Regions from separate parts of the Lacticaseibacillus paracasei subsp. paracasei genome, predicted to be linked through region 3. Evidence: predicted binding sites of a transcription regulator. Region 3 holds the regulator's gene; each other region holds the start of a gene.

Region 1 (2,270 bases), 920 kb from region 3:
GGTATAACAGAGATTGTAAGGGTCAATCCTACGAACTCACACCAAAAAGAGGCGACATCACATGGCATCATTGAGCAAAGAACAGAAAAAAGCTTTGATCGCTAAAGTTGAAAAGGAGCGCCAAGACCATCCCGAAAAGAAGTCAAAGAAGTCTGGCTTCGAAACGATTGACGAAGAAGCAGAACGCCTTGAAAGCGAAAATTAATGTTAGTTGAGTCGCTGGTCCTGAACAGTTAACTGTTCAGGGCTTTTTTTTGCAGAGCGCAAACCGGCCCAGAAACCAAAACATAAGTGGCCCCGAACCTAAACGACAGGGCTTTGGTCGTTTAGGTTCGGGGTCCTTATGCGTAGGTTTCTGGGCCGGTTTGCGCGTTTCGGAGTTCAGCAATATCAGGCAGGGCTTTGGTCGTTTAGGTTCGAAGTCCTTATGCGTAGGTTTCTGGATCGGTTTGCGCGTTTTCAAAGACCTATAGCCCAATATTCATTTTAGAGACAGCCGGATCTGCAACTTTTGCGCCCCAGTGACAGTAACTGTCTATGATGGCAAGAACGGTATTTATCGCCATTAAGCTAGCGCTTTTACCCATGACGCCGCATACTAGTCGTGTCCATTGAGCAGTTGCCGCAATACTAAGACTTTTTTAATAATGGTCTACAAAGAAATTAAAAGCTATAACGCATGTGAGAGTATGCAAAGAAGCCGATTAATCAGCTTTTTTCAAAAAATATTAGCACTTAGCGTTCACAAGTGCTAGTTTGTGGTATAACTATAGGTGGAGCGAGGGAGAAGGAACAAGAGCTTCAGAGCAAATGTGTTTCTCCCGAATCGCCAAAGTCTCTATATTGAAAGGAAGCTATCTGTTATGGCTAATGAAGTTTTGAATCGTCGTAATAATGAGTTGATGAACAATGTGAATGATCCGTTCTTTGACAACTTAGCACGCCGGTTCTTCGGCCCGGTATCTGACTGGATGGATTGGGCAACACCTGCCATCACCAGCACGGCCGTCAACGGATTACTAACTGATGTTAAGGAGACCAAGGACGCTTACGAAGTTCATGTGGATGTACCTGGGATTGATAAGAACAACATCAAGATGAACTACCACGATGGTGTTTTGAGTATTAACGTTCATAAGGACGATATCACCGACCACGCTGATAAGAACGGCAACGTCATGATGTCTGAACGTAACTACGGCACAATGAGTCGGAGCTATCAACTACCAAACGTTGATGCAAGCAACATCAAGGCAGCCTATCAGGATGGTGTCCTCAATATCACCATGCCTAAGCTGACTGAATCTAAGGAGTCTGGTCACAACATTGAAATTCAATAATGTTCGTCATCAGCTGACCCAAGATTTACGGACTGCATTGCAAGCATGAATAGAAGCGGCACTTCTGCCGTTAGTGGGCAGAACCCATGAGTAAGCAAACAAAAATCGATGAGAATTGCCGCAGTTGCAGTGATCATTGAGTCGTTAAAGTCATCCCAGCGATACGTATGGTCGTTGGGGTGATTTTTTTGTAGAGCGCGAAAAGGCGCGATTAGAAACCGGAACATAAGTGGCCTCGAACCTAAACGACAGGGCTTTGGTCGTTTAGGTTCGAGGTCCTTATGCACAGGCTTCTCGACCTTGCTCGCGCGTTTCAGCTTGCAACAAGGATTCCCACTCACCAACTAAAGCAGTTCAATATTTCCCGTTTTTCAAGTCCATGGTAAGCTAGTGGTTATGATGACAAACAAATTAATGAACTGGCCGCCGGAAAAAGTGGCGGCTTTTCAAAAGGCCTTATTGAATTGGTATGATCAACATGCGCGTCAATTGCCGTGGCGCGAGGATCATGATCCTTATCATGTCATGGTTAGTGAGCTCATGCTGCAGCAAACGCAAGTGCAGACGGTGATTCCTTATTATGAACGGTTTATGAATCAATTCCCGACCGTGGGAGCCTTAGCGAAGGCGCCAGAAGCAGAGGTTCTGAAGGCGTGGGAGGGCTTGGGTTATTATTCCCGCGCACGCCGTCTGCAACAGGCAGCCAAGCAGATTGTTGCCGATTATGGCGGCGTTTGGCCGCAGACCTCAGAAACACTGCAGACATTGTCTGGCATCGGGCCTTACACAGCCGGAGCGATTGCGTCAATTAGTTTCGGGGAACCTGTACCTGCCATTGACGGTAACGCTTTTCGAGTTTTCGCTCGGTTGTTTAAAGTGGATGCGGATATTGCCCGGCCACAAACGCGTCAGCTCTTTTTTGACTTGATT
Region 2 (2,270 bases), 190 kb from region 3:
AGAGCAGCTTGCTTTTGCTTCTCGGCGTCGTCAATCTTGGTCTTGATCGTTTCTGGATCGACAGTGGCAATGGTCAGATTCTTCCGGGAACCTGATTCATCCAGAAGGTCAATCGCTTTGTCAGGCAAGAAACGATCTTGAATGTAACGATTGCTCAAAGTTGCAGCTGCTTCAATGGCGGCATCTGTATATTTAACATGATGAAAATCTTGATACCGCGGCTGCAGGCCTTTTAGAATCTTAATCGTCTCTTCTACAGTTGGCTCCTCAACGAGGACTGGTTGCAGACGACGAGCAAGGGCTGAATCTTTTTCAATTTGACGATATTCATTGCTAGTAGTGGCACCAACGAGCTGCAACTCGCCACGTGCTAATGCTGGCTTCAGAACATTGCCGGCATCCATACCGCCTTCAGCATTGCCAGCGCCGACGATTTCATGGATTTCATCAATAAATAAGATAATGTTCTTATTCTTTTTAAGTTCGTCAATCAATTGTTGCATACGTTGTTCGAATTGACCGCGAATGCCAGTTCCTTGAACTAGTGAAACGACATCGAGTCGGATGACATGCCGATCTTGAAGTTTTGACGGAACATCGCCATTAGCGATCTTCAATGCCAAGCCCTCAACAACAGCAGTCTTGCCGACACCGGCTTCACCAATCAGGACTGGATTATTTTTTGTTCGGCGGTTTAAGATCTCGATCACCCGTGAAATTTCTTTGTCACGACCAATGACCGGATCAATTTGACCATTCCGTGCTTGTTCAGTCAGATCAACGCCGAATTGTCCCAGCAGTCCCTTGCCACGGTTGCCATTGCGGCCGTTATTACCATTGCCGCCACGGCCTGCCTGAGTTGGCGGGGTCTGAGCATTTGGTTGTTGCGGTTGATCCATTCCCTGATTCATCGCACGGAAAATATCATCTAAGCTGCCGAAACCAAATGGATCGGTTGCATCAGTTGGTCTCATATTTCCTCCTGCTTGGTTCTTGAGTAATTGATAACAGTTTTGGCAGAGATTAATTTCCTGTCGAGTGCCATTAACAACGGTTGAAAGATGAATAGTGGCTGGATTCTTATGACAGTTTTCACACAGCATTTTGTCACAACCTTCCTATCTGTTTAGGTGCCACGTGCAGTCAAAAAAGGTTTGACCTTTCTTGACCTATGGCAATAGTATACACCCACATTTCTGGAATGCAAGCACTCTGCCACTAAGAGTGCTAAAAAGTTGCAAAAATTTCAGTGACAGCAAGCACTTGCGCTTTTTCCTTACCAGCTTTTATGCTACTCTTATTAGGTGAGGTGAGGCAAATAGATGACTCAGGATTACGTCGCTTTAATAGATGAGTTAAAGACTGGTCAGCGGGACAAAATCACGGTGACGCCAGAAACGTTCATGGCGTTTCGCGCGGCATGGACGAATTATCCTGATCGTGAAGAGATCGTGGGAATGGCTAAACGTGATGGTGTCATTGAATACCATTATCGATCAGTTGATTCTCGTTAATATAGGCGCCAAATCTGATGTGGCGCTTGTGACAAGCTTCAAAAAATGGTAAGGTTTACATGAATTGTTTTGGGTACGAATGCGCACACAAACTATTCGGAAAAAAACTAGAAATCTAGTTAATACGAAGGAGCAGATCAGTCATGGAAAAACGCGAATTTAATATTATTGCAGAAACCGGGATCCACGCACGTCCGGCAACCTTGTTGGTACAGGCAGCAAGCAAGTTCAACTCAGATATCAACTTGGAATACAAGGGTAAGAGCGTTAACTTGAAGTCTATCATGGGCGTCATGAGTTTGGGTGTTGGCCAAGGTGCCGATGTTACCATTTCTGCTGAAGGTGCAGACGAGGCTGATGCTATCGCTGCTATTACAGACACAATGAAAAAGGAAGGCTTGGCTGAATAATGGCTGAACATTTGAAGGGAATCGCTGCTAGTGATGGGATCGCCACAGCGAAGGCCTATTTACTGGTTCAACCTGATTTGTCATTCCAAAAAAAGACGGTTGATGATCCTTCAAAGGAAATCGATCGCCTGAAGCAGTCACTTGATCAAAGTAATGATGAGTTAAAGGTTATTCGAGCAAAGGCCGCTGAATCGCTTGGCGAAGAAGAGGCTCAGGTTTTTGATGCGCACATGATGATTTTGGCTGATCCTGACTTTACTGGTCAGGTAGAGACTAAGATCAAGGATGAAAAAGTCAATGCTGAGCAGGCTTTGAAAGAAGTCTCCGAATTCTTTATTAAGACATT
Region 3 (2,270 bases):
GCCGTCATGTTTACTGTTCGAAAGTTGTTCGTTAAGATCCGCGATACTTTCTTGTAAAATATCTTCTTTTAACGAAGTCTCTTTCGTATCAGCAGACTTTTCAGCTTTCTTTGCGGCGTTTGCTGCATGCTTTGCTTTTTGTTCTGCCATGGTATCCTCCTTTAACGCGTTTCCTGACGTAAAAGCCTGTCCATAAGGAACACATGCACAATGCCCAAAAAAGACCATTGCATTTGTGCGCCGATTTCTGAACGTGTCAGTTCACGCTATTCTTTAAACGCATCAGTTGGCTTAAAAACACCAACTGATGCTATTTGCTAACATGATTATTGATCAAAGTTGGCATAGTAGTCTGTCAACCGTTTAGCTAGCTCTTCGCGAAAAACGTCGAGCAAGCCGATCATCTTGGAGTACGGCATTTGCGTCGGTCCCAAGAGGGCGATCATACCGGTACCGTGACCACCAACATCATAACTAGCAGTGATCAAGCTGAGGTTCGCTAGATCAATAGGTTTTAACTCCGGACCCAGTCGCACTTGAACCGGTGTTTGGCGGATCGGGCCGCCCAGCAACTCAGTCAGATCGCCGTGATCCGCATCGATCAACGACATGATCTTTTTCAGCTCGTGAATATCCGAATCGCCAAGGTAATCCATCAAGTTCAACCGCCCGCCAACATAAAAACGTTCAGAGGCAGCTGACTTTAAGACATTGCCAAAAATATCAAGGAAGCCGTCTGGGCTGGTCAAATACTGCATTAGCATGGACGGGACATCCGTCCTCAGCCGCTGTGCTACCTGAACCAATGGCAACCCGACCAGCTGATCATTCACAATTCTGATGGCTTTTTCAAGTTCATCGGAAGAAATGGACGGCGGGACGGTGAACACCTGATTTTCGACATTACCATTATTCGTGACCAAAATGGCCATGACTTGATGGTTACCTAGTGGTACGAGTCGGAACCCAGTGAGCTTAATATTGTTGACTTCCGGACCGAGACTAATGGCGGTGTAGCTCGTCAGATTTGATAGAATCTGCGCGCTTTGTGCCACAATTTCGTCCATTTTGCTGTAACGCTGGCCAAGCTCCTGCTTGATCGTTGCCAAATCATGGCGAGAGACGCGCACGGGTTCAACAAGATGATCAAGATAGTAGCGATAGCCTTGTGTCGAAGGAACTCGACCTGAACTGCTATGGGTCTTGGTGATCAGACCGGCATCTTCCAGCGCTGCCATGTCGTTGCGGATCGTCGCAGAACTGACGTGAACCGGCAGCTCTTGCATTAACGTCTTTGAGCCCACCGGCTGGCCACTTTCAGTAAACAACCGGATGATCTCTTTTAAGACGAGCAATTGCCGTTTCGTCAACATTTTCTCACCTCACCTTTAGCACTCGTTTTATATGAGTGCTAATACAATGAATAATATACCAAGCGAGGTTAGCAAAGTCAAGGTACGATTGCTAGATTGTGAACGTTTCTAGTGAAAATTATGGCAAGTGCATTTTAACAACACAGCCGTTTCTTTTAGCACTTAAACAAGCGGCTCATCAATCAAGAAACGTTGAAAAACTTCGTTGCCAAGGAACTTGCCTTTGTTGGTCAGGCGAATGTAGCCATCTTGGCGCACAACCAAACCTTGACTGACCAGTTCCGGCACAGTTTCACCATAAATGGCGTCAACTGTCATGTGGTAGCGATCATAAAACCGCGCTTCACTGACCCCCTGCATCGTCCGCAAGCCTAGAAACATTTCTTCTTCGATCTGTTCTGACTGTGGCACCAAATGATGTTCAAGGACCGGCAAGTGGTCAGCATGTAATGGTGTTAAATACTGCTTAATAGGACCATAGTTGTGGTAGCGATCACGACCAAGATACCCAAACGCGCCAGCACCGAAGCCAAAGTACTTGTCATTGCGCCAATAAAGCAAGTTATGCTCACACTGGTACCCGTCCTTTGCAAAATTACTAATTTCATATTGATGTCGGCCATGTGCTTCCATGAGATCGATCGCATCTTGATACATATCGGCCTCGACGTCTTGGGTCGGCAAGCGCAACTTGCCCTGTCGCATCAGATTATAGAAGATCGTTTTACGTTCCAAAATTAGGGAATACGTTGAGTAATGCGGCAGATCCAGTGCCAACGCCTTTTGCAAACTGGTCAGAAAGTCATCGCGGCTTTGATCAGGTAGTCGAAAAATCAAATCAATCGAAATATTATCAAACCCGACTTGACGGGCGTTAGCAATGGCAGTGTAAACATC

What was found. Region 3 encodes HrcA, which represses chaperone genes, less so after heat shock. Its sites were predicted from a motif close to TTAGCACTCNNNNNNNNNGAGTGCTAA; they were not measured.
Region 1: the regulator HrcA is predicted to act here: its motif matches at 729-755, upstream of LBPC_RS03100 (Hsp20/alpha crystallin family protein).
Region 2: the regulator HrcA is predicted to act here: its motif matches at 1,205-1,231, upstream of LBPC_RS08690 (ATP-dependent Clp protease ATP-binding subunit).

What each region holds. Positions count from the first base shown of each region.
Region 1 is NZ_AP012541.1:650,092-652,361, forward strand. Features, by position in the region: gene LBPC_RS16915 (hypothetical protein) at 62-205, shown strand; gene LBPC_RS03100 (Hsp20/alpha crystallin family protein) at 864-1,340, shown strand; gene LBPC_RS03105 (hypothetical protein) at 1,334-1,567, opposite strand; gene mutY (A/G-specific adenine glycosylase) at 1,740-2,270, shown strand, end outside.
Region 2 is NZ_AP012541.1:1,766,023-1,768,292, reverse strand. Features, by position in the region: gene LBPC_RS08690 (ATP-dependent Clp protease ATP-binding subunit) at 1-1,103, opposite strand, end outside; gene LBPC_RS08685 (hypothetical protein) at 1,323-1,514, shown strand; gene LBPC_RS08680 (phosphocarrier protein HPr) at 1,658-1,924, shown strand; gene ptsP (phosphoenolpyruvate--protein phosphotransferase) at 1,924-2,270, shown strand, end outside.
Region 3 is NZ_AP012541.1:1,571,805-1,574,074, forward strand. Features, by position in the region: gene grpE (nucleotide exchange factor GrpE) at 1-150, opposite strand, end outside; gene hrcA (heat-inducible transcriptional repressor HrcA) at 327-1,373, opposite strand; gene hemW (radical SAM family heme chaperone HemW) at 1,536-2,270, opposite strand, start outside.